One region of the Pseudoalteromonas sp. 2CM41L genome, then DNA from elsewhere that is predicted to be linked to it. Evidence: predicted binding sites of a transcription regulator. Region 1 holds the regulator's gene; each other region holds the start of a gene.
The links. Region 1 encodes sigma-54, which starts transcription at its own class of promoters, with help from an activator protein. Its sites were predicted from a motif close to GTTGGCACGNNNNTNGNNT; they were not measured.
Positions count from the first base shown of each region.

Region 2: MTF64_RS09180 (NarK family nitrate/nitrite MFS transporter) is a predicted target of sigma-54. The motif match lies at 2,238-2,256, and genes of this name have one in related genera.
Region 3: MTF64_RS08230 (EF-hand domain-containing protein) is a predicted target of sigma-54. The motif match lies at 2,066-2,084, and genes of this name have one in related genera.
Region 4: MTF64_RS18545 (EF-hand domain-containing protein) is a predicted target of sigma-54. The motif match lies at 1,911-1,929, and genes of this name have one in related genera.

Region 1 covers NZ_JALNTN010000006.1:159,656-163,795, forward strand. Annotated here, with positions in the region: gene kdsC (3-deoxy-manno-octulosonate-8-phosphatase KdsC) at 1-59, shown strand, start outside; gene lptC (LPS export ABC transporter periplasmic protein LptC) at 56-610, shown strand; gene lptA (lipopolysaccharide transport periplasmic protein LptA) at 600-1,148, shown strand; gene lptB (LPS export ABC transporter ATP-binding protein) at 1,145-1,870, shown strand; gene MTF64_RS10140 (RNA polymerase factor sigma-54) at 1,940-3,439, shown strand; gene hpf (ribosome hibernation promoting factor) at 3,467-3,754, shown strand; gene MTF64_RS10150 (PTS sugar transporter subunit IIA) at 3,759-4,140, shown strand, end outside.
Region 2 covers NZ_JALNTN010000005.1:177,188-181,327, forward strand. Annotated here, with positions in the region: gene modB (molybdate ABC transporter permease subunit) at 1-239, shown strand, start outside; gene MTF64_RS09170 (ATP-binding cassette domain-containing protein) at 232-1,269, shown strand; gene moeB (molybdopterin-synthase adenylyltransferase MoeB) at 1,307-2,065, opposite strand; gene MTF64_RS09180 (NarK family nitrate/nitrite MFS transporter) at 2,352-3,821, shown strand; gene MTF64_RS09185 (bifunctional protein-serine/threonine kinase/phosphatase) at 3,835-4,140, shown strand, end outside.
Region 3 covers NZ_JALNTN010000004.1:306,153-310,292, forward strand. Annotated here, with positions in the region: gene MTF64_RS08220 (MFS transporter) at 1-1,139, shown strand, start outside; gene MTF64_RS08225 (hypothetical protein) at 1,268-1,720, opposite strand; gene MTF64_RS08230 (EF-hand domain-containing protein) at 1,732-2,007, opposite strand; gene MTF64_RS08235 (PA4780 family RIO1-like protein kinase) at 2,262-3,116, shown strand; gene MTF64_RS08240 (response regulator) at 3,135-3,809, opposite strand; gene MTF64_RS08245 (ATP-binding protein) at 3,819-4,140, opposite strand, start outside.
Region 4 covers NZ_JALNTN010000022.1:10,995-15,134, forward strand. Annotated here, with positions in the region: gene trkA (Trk system potassium transporter TrkA) at 1-798, shown strand, start outside; gene MTF64_RS18535 (EF-hand domain-containing protein) at 884-1,099, opposite strand; gene MTF64_RS18540 (calmodulin-like protein) at 1,278-1,490, opposite strand; gene MTF64_RS18545 (EF-hand domain-containing protein) at 1,620-1,832, opposite strand; gene MTF64_RS18550 (flagellar brake protein) at 2,296-2,958, opposite strand; gene MTF64_RS18555 (TrkH family potassium uptake protein) at 2,988-4,140, opposite strand, start outside.

The DNA of each region.
Region 1 (4,140 bases):
CAGATTTACTTATGCTAGAGAACGGCATAGCGCTTACAACACAAGGCACCAGTTCATGAATGCAGCACGCGTTATACTCAGTGCGTTATTCATCGGCTGTATGGTTTGGCTTTGGTACCCTTATTTTACCCAAACCAATGTAGCGCCAGAGCAAGAACCTGAAGTAATTGCAAAGCCCGATTACACCGCTATAGAGCTTAAGCAAACAGCCTATGACGAGCAAGGCAAAATAAGCCATAAAGTCACAGCGGCTAAAATGGAGCTGTACCAACAGCTTGGTTTTACATTTTTTGAAAAACCTATTTTCACCTTGTATAACGAAAAGCAAACATGGCGAATAAATGCAGACGAAGCAACGCTTTACGAAGATAAACAACTTATTTTAGAAGGCAATGTGGTTGCTAAAAATTTAGTTGATAACGCCATGATAGATAACATCAATGCCGATAACATCGAAGTCGACATTAAAGCGCTAACAATGCGCTCTGAGCAGCCAGTGGTTGTCACTGGGCCTAATTTAAAAATTGTCGGGAAAGGCCTTGAAGCCGATTTAAAAACCGAAGTAATAAAACTAATTAACCATACGCGAACAATATATTATGACCAATAAACTCACTAAAATACTTATTATCCCATCGCTAATGCTTGCCTTTAGCGCCTCTGCTGCTGAGCCTGCTGCTCAACCGCCAGCAAATCAAATTTCTATTAGTGCAGACCGTCAAGAAGGCCAACTTAAAGAAAACGTAGGTATTTTTGAAAAGAACGTCGAAATTGTGCATGGTAATCGCAAAATTACAGCCGACCGACTCGAAGTACATAAACGTGAAGACTTAGGGGATAACAAACAACTCCTTATTGCCACTGGCAGCCCAGCCTACTTCGAAGAAAAACAAGACGATGGTACCGTAATGAGTGCCAGTGCAAACGAAGTACGTTACGACGTAGCAAAGCGATTTTTAACGCTTGTTGGCGATGCTGAAGTCGCGCAAGCCGGTCAAAAAATTAATGCTAAAAGTATTACCTACGATATGCAGCAGCAGCTTATTAGCGCAGAAAAAGACGAAAACTCCACGGATCGTGTCCACACAATTTTAGTGCCTGTTGAAGCAAAAATTAAAGAAAAAACAGGTAACGAAGGTCAACCATGAGCACCTTAAAAGCAGAACTATTAGCAAAAAGCTATAAAGGCCGCCAAGTTGTAAAAAATGTAGGCCTTGAAGTAGAAGCCGGCAGCATTGTTGGCTTATTGGGCCCTAATGGCGCAGGTAAAACCACCACCTTTTACATGATTGTAGGGTTAGTACCTAGCGACAAAGGTAAAATTTCTATTGATGATAACGACATTACGTTATTACCTATGCACAGCCGCGCCCGCTTAGGCATTGGCTATTTGCCGCAAGAGTCATCAATATTTAGAAAGCTGACAGTTTATCAAAACCTAATGGCTATTTTAGAAACGCGTAAAGAGCTCAATAAAGCCGCGCGAGAAGAAACGCTTAACAACTTACTTGATGAATTTAGTATTCAGCATATTCGCGATAGCCAAGGTATGGCGCTTTCTGGTGGTGAACGCCGCCGTGTAGAAATTGCCAGAGCACTGGCAGCGAACCCCAAATTTATTTTATTGGATGAGCCTTTTGCTGGTGTTGATCCGATTTCAGTGTTAGATATAAAGAAAATAATAGAACATCTTAAAAACCGTGGCATTGGCGTATTAATTACCGATCACAATGTAAGAGAAACCCTTGATGTTTGTGAAAAAGCCTACATTGTTTCTCATGGGGAGCTAATTGCATCTGGTACCCCAGAACACGTATTAAATGACAAAACTGTACGCGATGTTTATTTAGGCGAGCAATTTAGGCTGTAACATTTAAGCCACACCTACAAGCATCTGCTAATATTAATTATAACAACATAAAAGGATTGTTAGAGATACATGAGGCAATCATTACAGCTGCGCATGGGCCAGCAACTTACAATGACTCCACAATTGCAACAAGCGATTCGCTTGCTGCAGCTCAGTACATTGGATCTCCAGCAAGAAATACAAGAAGCACTTGATAGCAACCCGCTATTAGAAGTAGAAGAGCAAGATTACACGGAAGAGTCGGCTGGAAAAAATGAACAAAAAGCAGATACGGATGATGTAACCGTAAGCGCATCGGCTGACGATACAACCAGCGAGTACGAGCAAGACAGTGGCGAAGCTTTAAATAAAGACACCGTTAGCGATGATATGGCAATGGATGTAACTTGGGATGAGTACATGAGCGCAGCCCCTGCGGCATCCTCAGGCCCAATGCCAGAAGATGAGTCTATTTATCAAGGTGCCTCTACTGAAACGCTACATGAGTATTTAATGTGGCAGCTTCAGCTTACTCCTTTTAGCCCAACTGACGAAGCCATTGCTATTGCCATTGTAGAAGCTGTAGATGACTCGGGTATTTTAACGCTAAGTTGCGAAGAAATTTTAGAAAGCTTTAACCAAGAAAACGATGACGAAGTTGAAGTTGAACTTGATGAAATAGAAGCCGTTTTAAAACGTATTCAGCTATTTGACCCTGTAGGTATAGCCGCGCGCAGTTTACAAGAGTGCTTGTGCATTCAGCTAAACCAGTTTGATAAAGACACCCCTTTTATAGAACAAACTAAAATGATCTTAACCGATCACATTGATCTATTAGCGGCACGCGACTATCGTACATTAATGAAAAAGACTAAGCTTAAAGAAGACGAGCTTAAAGAGGTCATGACCCTAATACATACCCTCAACCCAAAACCTGCAGATACAATAGTAAGGGAAGAGTCGGAGTATGTAATACCGGATGTGTCGGTTAAAAAAATAAAAGGCCGCTGGGTGGTAGAGCTAAATCCAGATAGCATGCCAAAAATACGCGTAAATAGTCAGTACGCAGCTATGTCACGTACCGTAAAATCAAGTGGTGATAGCCAGTTTATTCGCTCTCACTTACAAGAAGCTAAATGGTTTATAAAAAGCCTTGAAAGCAGAAACGACACGCTGCTCAAAGTAACAAACTGTATTGTAAAACAGCAACAGGCATTTTTTGAACATGGCCCCGAAGCCATGAAGCCAATGGTTTTAAACGATGTTGCTGAAATGGTAGAAATGCATGAATCGACAATTTCGCGTGTTACCACGCAAAAATATATGCATACGCCACGTGGTATTTTTGAGCTTAAGTATTTTTTCTCAAGCCACGTAAGCACTGAAAACGGCGGAGAGTGTTCATCAACCGCAATACGTGCCCTAATTAAAAAGCTAATTGCCGCGGAAAACTCAGCTAAACCATTGAGTGATAGTAAAATTGCGGATATATTGGCAGAGCAAGGAATTAAAGTAGCTAGACGCACAATAGCAAAATACCGTGAATCGCTAGCTATTCCACCGTCAAATCAGAGAAAGAGTTTGATATAAGACGTAAAAAACAAAGAGGAAATGCTTATGCAACTAAACCTAACTGGTCGTCACGTAGAAGTAACTGATTCACTTAGAGACTATGTAAATAATAAATTTGCAAAGCTAGAAAGGCACTCAGATCATATTAGCAATGTGCATGTCATTCTCGATGTAGAAAAACTCAACCAAAAAGCAGAAGCGACTATTCATGTAAGTGGCGCAGATTTATTTGCCTCAACAGAGCACCAAGATATGTATGCCGCTATAGACTCGTTGATTGACAAGCTCGATCGTCAAGTCATAAAACATAAAGAGAAGCTTGCTAGACACTAATATTATGAAATTAAGTACATTAGTATGCCAGGACTGCAGCAAAGCTGCGGTCCTTTTTAGTAGTAAAAAAAGAATTTTAGAGTTTATCAGTGAGCTAGCTCATGAAAAGCTCCCCTACTTACCACAACAAGATATTCTTAATGCGCTGGCAAGCAGAGAAAAGCTAGGCAGTACTGGTATTGGCCGGGGTATCGCCATTCCTCATGGCAGAATGGGTGGCGTAGAAGAGCCGCTGGCTTTAGTACTTGTTAGCGACACGCCTGTTAACTTTGATGCTATTGATAACTGCCCTGTTGATATTTTTGTTGCACTCATCGTACCAGATGGCGATAACCAACAGCACCTAAAGACTCTGGCAACCATAGCTGATAAACTGAGCAACAAAG
Region 2 (4,140 bases), on a different contig from region 1:
CCTTTGCACTGGGCTTTGCCCATACATTGGGAGAATTTGGTTTAGTGCTAATGATTGGTGGCAATATACAAGGCGAAACCCAAGTGGTGTCTATTGCGTTGTACGACCATGTAGAGTCGCTTAATTATGGGGCAGCGCACCAATTGTCGTTGGTATTACTAGCAATCTCGTTTGCGTGTTTAGTGTTGTTGTTTAAATTTAATAAAACCGTGATAAACGGAGCTGCTAATCGTGCTTAAAATACAATGTCATCAACGTTTGGACGATTTTGAATTACATGTTGATTTAGCTATAAATCAATTTGATATTTTAGGGGTGTTTGGCCCTTCGGGCTCGGGCAAATCGAGCTTATTACAGGCGATAGCAGGGCTTACGACGGCGCAAAATGTGTGTATAAATAATCATAATATTACCCATTTAAAGCCCGATAAACGCCTACTTACTTTACAGCTGCAGTCGTGCCCGTTATTTCCACATTTAAATGTAATGGGTAATTTACTGTTTACTCACAAGCATTGTAAAAATAAAAGTAACAACCTAACGCCTGATCAGGTAATTGATTTATTAGCACTAAACCCATTACTAAATCGTGATGTGTCGGGGCTTTCGGGCGGGGAGCGCCAGCGCGTAATTTTTGCAAGAACACTACTAAGTGGGCAATCTGTTGTTTTACTTGATGAGCCATTTAGCGCCTTAGATTGGTCAACGCGTTTTACTATGTTGGGGGCTGTTCAACAACTAAATAAATCCCATGGTATTAAATTTATTATTGTCAGCCACTCTTTAAAAGAGCTACTTTATTGCAGCGATACATTACTTCATATAGCGAAAGGCAACGTGCTCCAGTGCGGTGCAACACAAGAAGTGGTGCAAAGTATTTATACAAATAAGAGCCAAACGCCACTCAGTATACTTAGTTATAGTAAGCCTGAATTTAATGAGGCTTTTGGTCTTTACCAGCTTACTCTTAGTAATAGCCAGCAGCATTTATATGCAGTGCCTTCGCTGGTAAAACAAAACCATAAGTTAATTATAGAAAGCAGCCAAATAACCTACAGCAAAGTAAAACCAATTAACGAGAGCTGTGCAAACGTACTAATAGGTATGCTTGAAAATGCCCAGCAGCTTGATGAGCAATGGCTACTTACAGTTAACGTAGATACGCAATTACTGTATTGCGCGGTGTCTAAAAGGCAATGGCAGCAAAGTACTGTAAGCCTAGGCGAGCAGATTTATTTAACAATAAATAACCTAGAAACGCTAAATTAGGCTCTAAAAAGCAGTCATGTATTTACAGTGTACTAAATTAAGCACTGCAAACAGGGCAGTGCTTATTTTTAACAATATTAAAACGGTTAAACTCCATACTCAAACCATCTACAAGTAATAGCTGCTCGGTGAGTTTACTAGGCAGTCCTGCAATAATTTTAAGTGCTTCAGTTGCTTGAATACTACCAATAAGCCCTACAATAGGGGAGAGTACGCCTGACTCTGAACAGCTTTGAGTTTGTTCGCCAAAGAGCTGTGACACACACCCGTAGCAATGGCTATTAGGCGCCATTGTAAAGCAAGCTACTTGTCCCTCTAACCTTACGGCAGAGCCCGAAACCAAGGGCGTATGGGTGTTATAGCAGACGCTGTTGAGCAAATTTCGTGTTGCTAAGTTATCAGTGCAGTCAATAACTACATCTACTTTGCTAAGTAATTGTTCAAGCTGCGAGTTTTCATTTAAAAATTCATCAATAGTGTGGATCTCTATTTCATCATTTAACTGAGTTAACTGTTTTTTTGCACTGTGGGTTTTAAAGCACCCAACATCACTTTGTTTATAGAGCACCTGCCTTTGCAAGTTAGTTGCATCAACCACATCGTTATCTACAAGCGTTAATGTACCTACGCCCGATGCAGCTAAGTACTGCGCAACTGGGCAGCCTAATCCACCTAACCCCACAATAAGAGCATGACTTTGCCATATTTTTTCTTGTCCATCTATATCTAGCTGAGGAAGCATAATATGACGAGAATAGCGTAATTGCTGCTGATACGTTAAAGGGGGTTTTTGCATTAATGAGTTCTCATAATTTTTTTTAACAATACCAATTAGTTAAAACCTAGAGCAAGTAAAGCTTAAAAATTCTTTGCACTGTTTACGCCCAACAAAGCTGCTTAAATAGTGCAAAGCGAAATAAATATTAATTCCCAAAAATATAAGTAACTGAAAAACCTACCTATTAATTGTTGGCTTAGTAATTGCTGAAAGCGGTTAACGTTAATTTAACAATCGTCGCAGTGTTATTACTACCAAAGTCGTACTCACTGCTTAAAATAATAATCGTTACAAGGAAAAAAACATGCAACCGAGTTCTGGGTTTAATCTCATATCGTTTAGCGGAAAAATGAAAATACTACATTTAAGCTGGATGGTGTTTTTTATCTCTTTTTTTGTATGGTTTAACCATGCTCCATTATTAGGGGCAATAGCGGGCTCGCTAGGTATAACTATGGCACAGGTAAAAACGCTTCTCATTTTAAATGTGGCCTTAACCATTCCCGCGCGTGTTGTTGTTGGCATGCTGACAGATAAGTTTGGTCCGCGTATTGTTTATGCCGCTTTACTTATTTTATGTAGCATACCGTGTTTTATGTTTGCTATGGCCACCACGTTTGAGCAAGCCGCTATCGCGCGTTTTGCACTAGGCTTTATTGGAGCTGGCTTTGTAGTGGGCATTCGTATGGTGAGCGAGTGGTTCCCGGCTAATGAGCTTGGTACAGCAGAAGGTATTTATGGTGGCTGGGGTAATTTTGGCTCGGCTGCCGCTGCCATGTTACTACCTGTATTAGCGCTTATGTTTGGCGGCGACGATGGCTGGCGCTATGCCGTTGGTTTAACGGGCGTACTTAGCGTTATTTTTGGTGTTATTTGGTACATAAACGTAACCGATACACCAAAAGGGGGGACGTACTTTAAGCCTAAAAAAGTAGGCGCAATGGAAGTAACAAGTAAAGGTGACTTTGTATTATTGCTTATTATGAAATTACCTATGTATGGCGCACTGGCTTTACTTACTTGGAAGTTGTCTCCTACAGGCGCTAATTTAATTTCTGCCAATTTTGTTTTAGCCGTTTATGCATTTTTAGTGCTGTTATACGCTTACGAGGTATATAAAACCTTTGATATAAACGGACATATCTTTAAACAACCCGTGCCAGAATCACACCGCTACGAATTTAAACAAGTAGCTGTACTTAATATTTTATATTTTACCACCTTTGGCTCAGAGCTGGCCGTTGTATCTATGCTGCCATTATTTTTTATGGAAGTGTTTGGCCTAGATATGGTGTACGCAGGTTTACTGGCCTCTGCTTATGCGTTTATGAATTTAGCCTCGCGCCCGGGTGGTGGTTGGATCTCAGATAGAATGGGTCGTCGTAAAACACTTATTGTTCTTACCTCAGGGTTAGCTGTTGGCTACTTTGTTATGGGCTTAGTTGACGCTAGCTGGCCACTTTGGCTTGCAGTAGCTGCTGCCATGGCGTGTTCGTTCTTTGTGCAAGCTGGTGAGGGAGCGGTTTTTGCTGCTGTGCCACTTATTAAACGCCGCTTAACAGGGCAAATTGCAGGTATGACAGGCGCTTACGGTAACGTAGGTGCGGTGGTGTATTTAACGGCGCTCTCATTAGTGGATTACCAAACTTTCTTTATGATCATTGCTGCCAGTGCATTGTTAGGATTAGGGGCGTTATTTTTCATGAAAGAGCCAGATGGGCACATGACAGAAGTAAACGAAGATGGCTCTGTTGAACTTATTTCAGTGACTTAAGGCAGCGTTAGCCATGTTTGATGAAACCCAACACGCTCAAGTTCGTAATAATACGCTAGATGTTTCTTTTGGTGGGCACAGTGCCGCGGGCATAAAAGATGAAAATCAAGATGCGTTTGCTGCTTTAAATACTGAGCACGAACAACAAGAAACAAAAGGCGCTATTGCGTGCTTAGCGGATGGGTGTTCATCGGCTAAAAATGCCAAACAAGCATCGCAGCTCAGTGTTACTCATTTTATAAATGAGTATTTAAATACACCCGACAGTTGGGCGGTCAAAAAATCGGTTTCTAAGGTTTTAGCTAGCTTAAATCAGTGG
Region 3 (4,140 bases), on a different contig from region 1:
ACCCTAAAGTCACTCTGCCTTGGTTAATGCAAAGCTTAAACGTACCAAGCGCGTTTATAGCGTGGCTGGTGCCTATAAGAGAATCGGGCTCTTTATTACCACAATTAGCGATAGCCAATATTATCCGTAAACTCTCAGTAAGAAAGTGGGTATGGGTTTGCGGTGCATTTGCCCAAGCTGTATGTATTGGCGCTATGGTTGGTGTTTCATTTGTGCTAGAAGGCGCTCAGGCTGGCTATGCAATTTTAGCTCTGCTGGTGCTCTTTAGCCTCGCCCGCGGGTTTAATTCTATTGCCGCTAAAGATGTATTAGGTAAAGTTATTCCTAAAAAAAAGCGGGGCAATATTAGTGGCCTGGCGGCAAGTATAGCTGGCTTTGCAACACTCACTTTTGGTTTAATGATGTGGTTTTTTTCGGGGCAAAAAGAGCAAAATACGGTATTAATTGCGCTGTGTTTAGGCGCCGTTTTGTGGGTTGTTGCTGCACTTTTTTATAGCCGCATAAACGAATACAAAGGCGCGACACAAGGCGGTAAAAATGGCTTTTTAAATGCGCTAAGTAAATTAAAGCTGCTTTATCAAGATAAACAATTTGCACACTTTGTAATTACCCGCGCCTTTTTACTTTGCTCAGCCCTAAGCGCGCCTTTTTATATTATTTTAGCAAGCTCTCAGCAGTTTGAATTTTCATTATTGGCAGTATTTTTAGCCGTGTCTGGCTTAGCAAGTTTAATTTCTGGGCCAATATGGGGAAGACTCAGCGATTTTTCTAGCCAAAAGGTGCTTGTGATCAGTGCGTTACTTGTCACCATAAACGGGGTGAGTGTGTTTGTAATAGCCACATGGTATAGCCAGCTGTTTGAATATGCTTGGGTAATACCTGGTTTTTATTTTTTGCTTTGCATTGCTCATCAAGGCGTACGGCTCGGGCGTAAAACCTATTTAGTAGATATGGCACAAGGCAATAAACGCACTGATTACGTGTCGGTTAGTAATACTGTAATTGGCATTTTGCTTTTAATGTTAGGCAGTATAGGGCTTTTAGAAGCATTTTTATCAACCGCACAGCTTATTTTGTTGTATAGCCTGCTCGGTTTGTTAGGTGCTATTAGCGCGATTTTTTTGCCTCAAGCGGAGTAATACCAATGCGCAATAATACGTGATCAATTAAGCGAATTGGTATATTAAAAAAGCCCAACAAAATAATTGCCGGGCTTTGGACTTAAGACCTAAGGATAAACAGTCAGCTTTACCTCAAGTTATAACACCTAAGCAGTTACATTTAGCAGTGAATCACCTTCACTTAAACCAAATTTTTCTTGTACCGATGAAAGAATTGATTCTTTATCTTCATCAGATAGCTGGCTTGAATACTCAGTTAATAACTCATCTAAGTAGCTAACCACTTCGTCAGTATCAACAGATTCTAAAGAGTTTTGCGGCGGCGGTGGCGGGCGCTGTCCTTCAGGGCGTCCTGCATCGCCAATACTTTTAGCGTCAAAATCAAGTTCGCTCATTAAATCAGCCAACTCTTTTGTCGGCGAGATCCCCTGCTCTTCAAATGCAGCTTGAATACTTTGCGCATCTTCCGTACTTAGGTTTTGTGCATCAAATTCTGCAAGTGTTTCTTTAACAAACTCAGTTTGCTCTGAAGTTAAAGCGCTTACTTGGCTAGATTGTTGAGTCATAAAACTCGCTGAGCTACCAATACTGTTGATCATATTTTTCTCCCTTAACGTGCGCGGCGTGGTGGCTTGTGTTCACTTAACTCTTGTTCGCTAATTTCGCCATTCCCATCGGCATCTATTTCGTCAAAAATAGTTTGCGCATCGCCTTGCGGTGGCGCACTTTCGCTAAATTCTGCAAGGCTAATCACACCGTCACCATCTGCATCTATGCTTGAAAAGTCAGGTTTAGGTGGTGGGTTATCACCGCCTCTGGCTGCAACATTGGCTGAAAAAGCCATTGATAATAATGCAGCAACGGCAAAAGTAGGAAAATGCTTCATCGTGGTCACCTTGGGTTAAATATTAATAAAGGGTATGAATATAAAGTACGCTTAAAAAATGCAAACATTGTGCAAACAATAAGGAAATAAAAATAAATCCGATTTTTATCATGTTATTTTTACCTTATTCGGTATTTCGGTTATTGTGATAACTAATTACTTAAAACCACTTTCAACACCTGTTTTGAGAGCTAACATATTAAGGACTTATTAACATACATGTTTAATCTTCCAATTTTTCTAGTTGTATCGCAGTGAAAATACCTAAACGCCTCCAGCCACTCGTTGATGATGGCCTAATTGATGAAGTGATAAGCCGCTTAATGAGCGGTAAAGAAGCGGATATATTTGTGGTGCGCAGCGGTGGCGAAATTCGCTGTGCTAAAGTCTACAAAGATGCCGTTAAACGCAGCTTTAAAAAGGCAGCTCAGTATCAAGAAGGCCGAAAAGTAAGAGGCGGACGCCAAGCCCGCGCCATGGGTAAACGCTCTAGTTATGGGCGACAACTAGAAGAAGAAATTTGGCAAAATGCAGAAGTAGACGCGCTTTCACGTTTATCACGCGCTGGCGTCAGAGTTCCTGATACTTATTACTGTATTGATGGTGTGTTGTTAATGGAGCTTGTGTGCGATGAAGACGGAGATGTTGCTCCACAGTTAGGGCATGTGACCCTTACACAGCAAGACGCTATTGAGCAGTACAGTATGATGGTTCATTATATTAAATTAATGCTGTGCGCGGGTATTATCCACGGTGACTTATCAGAATTTAACGTACTTGTTGATAGTAAAGGGCCTGTAATTATTGACCTTCCGCAAGCTGTAAACGCCGCAGCCAATAACAGTGCGCAAGCAATGTTTACGCGCGATGTAAACAACATACGTCGTTATTATGCGCAGTTTGCACCTAGCCTATTAAACACTCATTACGCTAAAGAAATGTGGGCACTGTTTGAAGAGGCCAGCTTAACGCCAAACACTGTGCTCAGCGGAGAATTTGAAGACAGTAATGAATCTGCAGATGTAGATGCGGTACTCGATGAAATACAAGCGGCCGAATACGAAGAGTTCGACCGTTTAGAGCGTATTAAAAACGCTGACGATGAGTAAAACTGCGCTCACGTTTAGCTATTGAGGGTGAACAAACCGATAGCCCACACCGTAAACCGACTGAATAACGCTGTCGGTTTGCGTTACTTCATCAAGCTTTTTACGTAACTTTTTTATGTGGCTGTCTATAGTGCGGTGGCTAACTATACGTTGGTCTGCGTACATGGTGTCCATTAAGCTATCGCGTGAATAGATTCTGTTAGGGTTTGAATACAAAGGCTTAAATAGCTGAAATTCAAAATTAGTTAGTTCTATACTGCTATTTTTATAGTTTACACTGTAAGTACTTTCATCCAGTGTCATGGCATTATTTACCGGCTCTTTTGTGGTATTAACACGCCTTAAAATTGCTTTTACTCGCGCCACCAGCTCAGCATAACTAAACGGTTTACAAATATAGTCATCGGCGCCCAGTTCAAGTCCGAGTAACCGGTCAATCTCCTCCACCTTTGCCGAAACCATAATAATGGGCACATTAGAAAACTTTCTTATCGCTTTGCACAGCTCTATACCGCTTTGCCCTGGCAACATAATATCTAATAAAATAACACTTGGCTTATTACTTTCAAGCCAGCTAAGTACTTCATCACCATGATGAATAAGGTGCGTTTGATAATGATGACTTGTTAAAAAGTCGCTCATTAAATTGGCAAGTTTTATTTCATCTTCAACAATGAGTATTTGCTCACTCATACTTATCCTCTACTGAACTAATAAGGGTAATTTAATAACAATGCCAAGCCCGCCAATACTGGCTTTTTCGGCTGATATTTCGCCATTATGACCTTTAACAATATGCTGACAAATAGACAAACCTAAACCAGAGCCACCCTCTTGGCGATTGCGAGAGCTGTCTACACGGTATAAATATTCAAACAAGTGCGATAAATGCGTTTGCTCAACGCCTATCCCGTTGTCCTCTATTATAAGCTCTAAATAGGCTTGGCCTTTAATATTTACGTTATTGGCACTTAAAGAAATAGTTGAGCACTGGGCGTAATGCACCGCATTCATTAATATATTA
Region 4 (4,140 bases), on a different contig from region 1:
GCTATAAAGCCGCTGGGCACCACGGTAATAGAAGCGGACGATGAAGTATTTTTCATTGCTGCCACTAAGCATATTCGTGCGGTTATGAACGAGCTACAAAAACTTGAGCGTTCTTACAAAAAAATTATGATAGCCGGTGGCGGTAACATTGGTGCAGGCCTTGCTCGCTCACTGGAAAAAAACCACAGCGTTAAGTTATTAGAGCGCAGTAAAGAGCGTGCTGAGCAACTCTCTGAAATGCTAGATAACACCGTCGTGTTTTGTGGAGACGCCTCAGACCAAGAACTACTATCTGAAGAGCACATAGAGCAAGTTGATGTGTTTATTGCCGTAACCAACGACGATGAAGCAAATATAATGTCGGCCATGCTTGCAAAACGCATGGGCGCACAAAAAACCATGGTGCTTATTCAGCGTGGTGCGTATGTAGATTTAGTGCAAGGGGGTGAAATAGATATTGCTATATCACCACAACAAGCAACTATTTCGGCGCTACTTACACACGTACGCCGTGGCGATATTGTTAATGTGTACTCGTTACGTAAAGGCGCGGCAGAGGCCATTGAAGCCGTTGCCCATGGCGATGAAAACACATCAAAAGTAGTTGGCCGTGCGATTGCCGATATCAAGCTACCTGCAGGTACAACGATTGGTGCTATTGTACGTAATGACGACGTACTGATTGCCCACGACGACACGGTTATTATGTCTGGTGATCACGTTATTATGTTTTTAATCGATAAAAAGCATATCAACGTAGTAGAAAAGCTATTCCAAGTTAGCGCTATATTTTTATAGTTAAACACAAAAAAGCCGCTGACTAAGGCGGCTTTAGTGGAGTATGTTTTTTTAATGCTAGGCAACCCTGCTTAGCAGCTTCTAATTACTGTACTTTTGAAAACTCTTGCTCAGAAATTTCACCATTACCATCAGTATCTAGCTGGTCAAAAATTTTCACTAGCTGTGAATTTACCTGCGCTTCTTGCTTTGAAATTGCACCATCACCATCGGCATCAAACGAGGCAAAGTCGACTGCAGCATACGCCGCTGATGAAGAAGCTAATACGATAACGGCAAGTGCTGTATTTAATGTTTTCATAGTTGTGTCCTAATTAAGAGGAAATCCTTTTCTAAGATCCATGGGTTTAAAAATTAACTAAAAAGTGCTTTTGCCAATGTGCATTATTAAGTTTTAATGCACATTGGATTAGAGCAAATGACTCTTTGCTAAGTGAACATGCGCTGTCCTGCGCTCAATTGGCAAAGATCATCACACCCTAGTATTTAGAGAACTCTTGCTTTGAAAGCTCACCATTTCCATCGGTATCAAGCTCAACAAACTCAGCCATTAAATCCGCATCAACCGATGCTTCAGCTTGGCTAATGGCGCCATTGCCATCTACATCTAGCGTGTCAAAATCAGTCCCTGCAAAGGCAGCAGAAGAAGAGGCAATAGCCATAAATGCGAGTGCTTTATTTAAATGCTTCATAATTTAATCCTTCAATATAAACAAATTAGTTAAGTTCACTACGTGGTGTACGCAATCCTTGTAATCCTTTTTCGTAAGCTCCCTTGCCTACTTAGGTTGTCATTGGCAACTCAGGATTGTTACCACACTTTAAGCTTCTGAAAATTCTTCTTTTGATAGCTCACCATCTTGGTCAGTATCTAATTCTGAGAACATGCTCATCAGTTTTGCATCAATTGATGCCTCTGATTTGCTAATCGTGCCGCTGCCATCTACATCTAACGTATCAAAATCGGTTGCTGCAAATGCCGCTGATGATGAAGCAAGGGCGATAAGTGCTAAAGTTTTATTAATGCTTTTCATAATATAATTCCTTCAAGTATATGTGTGCGATTAAGTGTTTTACTTTAAATCACGTTATTGTTCAGTACAGCCAGACTATTACAACTTGAATGCCAAGTTTTAAAAGCTGATTAATTTCAATCAGTTAAAAGAGTGCTTGGCTATTTTTGATAAATTTGCGGGGGTTTTGTGTTGCAAACTAGCAACAATGGGTAAAGCTAAGTTTTTAAAAGCAATAAAAACAGCTAGTTACATAAAAGAAAAAAGCTACAATTTTCGGCGTAAATTGTAAGGATGAAGATTTATCGAAAAAAGAGACTAAATTTTAGCCGTGAGGGGAGCTAACGTATTAAAATAACTCACTCGTAAAACTAATCTATACAGCTGATTTTTATAGAAAATAAAAATTATTTTGTGAAGTTTTAAAAAATATGACTGCCACTCAAGTAAAAAGTGGCCATTTGTTGCTATTAAGCGAAAGTGCTTATTCTAATGGCAGCTCAAGCATTGCGGGATCGATAAAATGCTCTTTCATAAATGCCTTCATTTCATCTTCACTGGCTAGAAGTTTAATACCACAATTAACTCCCGCGGCGTGCTCTTTTACGCTGCATATTTCGCCAGTAAATGCTTTATTGTTGGTATCAACCGTCACCTTGCATTGCATATCTTTAATATTTTCATCGTTTTGATCGCCGCGTACATCAAACATCACCCCGGTAAGCGAGATGTCTTTAATCACCCCTTCAAGTACTCTATCGTCACTGAGAGTTAATTTTGCAGGTAATAAGGTAGGTATGCGTGTTTGCGCGCGCAGTGCAAATAACTGCACTTGCGTAGGGTAATTAATAAAAATGAGCCTAGCAGGGTGTGAGGCAACCGACATAAGCTGCTGCCTAAATGCTATTACTTGTCCGCCACTGCCTTCTATAACCGCTCTTACCACCACCATTACACCGTCACGTAGGTAATCACTTGCAGCAGGTAAACGCTTTGAACTTGGGTAATTTAAAATAATAAATTTATTTTCTAGCAAGCCAATAAACTCTGTTTTTACGCGTTTACTACTGGTAGGCGTAACAATTTCCAAGTCGACCAATCGCCCTGTTGTTAACTGGTGTAATTTATCTAAATTAGAATGTGGCATGCCTGTTCCTAAGCATCATTTATATATTATTACCCACGCCAAAAGGTCGGCGTAAATAGCACGAGTAAGGTGAATATTTCTAAGCGACCAAATACCATGGCAATGGTTAATAGCCATTTGGCACCATCGCTCACCGCCCCATAATGCGAGGCAACATCACCTAAGCCTGGGCCTAAATTATTTAAACACGCCGCCGTAGCAGAGAACGCGGTAATGTTATCCATGCCAGTTCCCATTAGTGCCAGCATTATAATAATAAACACCAATGCGTACGCTGAGAAAAACCCCCAAACCGCTTCAACTACTTTATCGGGCAGGGCTTTACGACCAAGCTTAATAGAGTATATAGCACGTGGGTGCACTAAGCGGTTAAGCTCACGTATGCCTTGTAGGTAAAGTAAAAACACGCGTACAACTTTCATACCGCCACCGGTTGAACCTGCACAGCCACCTATAAAGCTCGAAAAAATAAGTAATATAGGTAAAAACAGCGGCCAAGTAGAAAAGTTATCGGTGGCAAAACCGGCTGTGGTGCTCATAGACACCGCCTGAAATAAGGCCTGATCGAGGGTTTCATCGCCATCGGCAAATATTTCGTTAGATGAGAGCACCGTAAAACAAATCACCACCAGCGCTAACTGTATCAGTAAAAAAACTTTAAATTCAGGGTCGCGAATGTATACCTGAATATTACGACTCGCTACCGCCGCGTAATGCAGTGAAAAGTTAACCGCAGCAATAATTAAAAAGAAAACACATATAAAGTTAATGACAGGGCTATCAAAGTGCCCTATTGAGGCATCGTAAGTAGAAAAACCGCCAATCGCCACTGTAGAAAACGCATGGCATATAGCATCAAACCACTCCATACCTGCCGCCCAATACGCCAACATACAGGTTACCGTTAACGACACATAAATGTACCAAAGGTGCTTTGCGGTATCGGCAATGCGGGGGGTCATTTTTGAATCTTTTACTGGGCCTGGGATCTCAGCTCGGTATAACTGCATGCCACCGACCCCAAGCATGGGCAGTATAGCAACAGCAAGTACAATGATACCCATACCGCCAAACCACTGTAATTGCTGGCGATAAAACAAAACAGACTTAGGCAGGTATTCAATTCCGGTAAGTACCGTGGCCCCAGTGGTTGTAAGGCCAGAAAAGGCCTCAAACACCGCA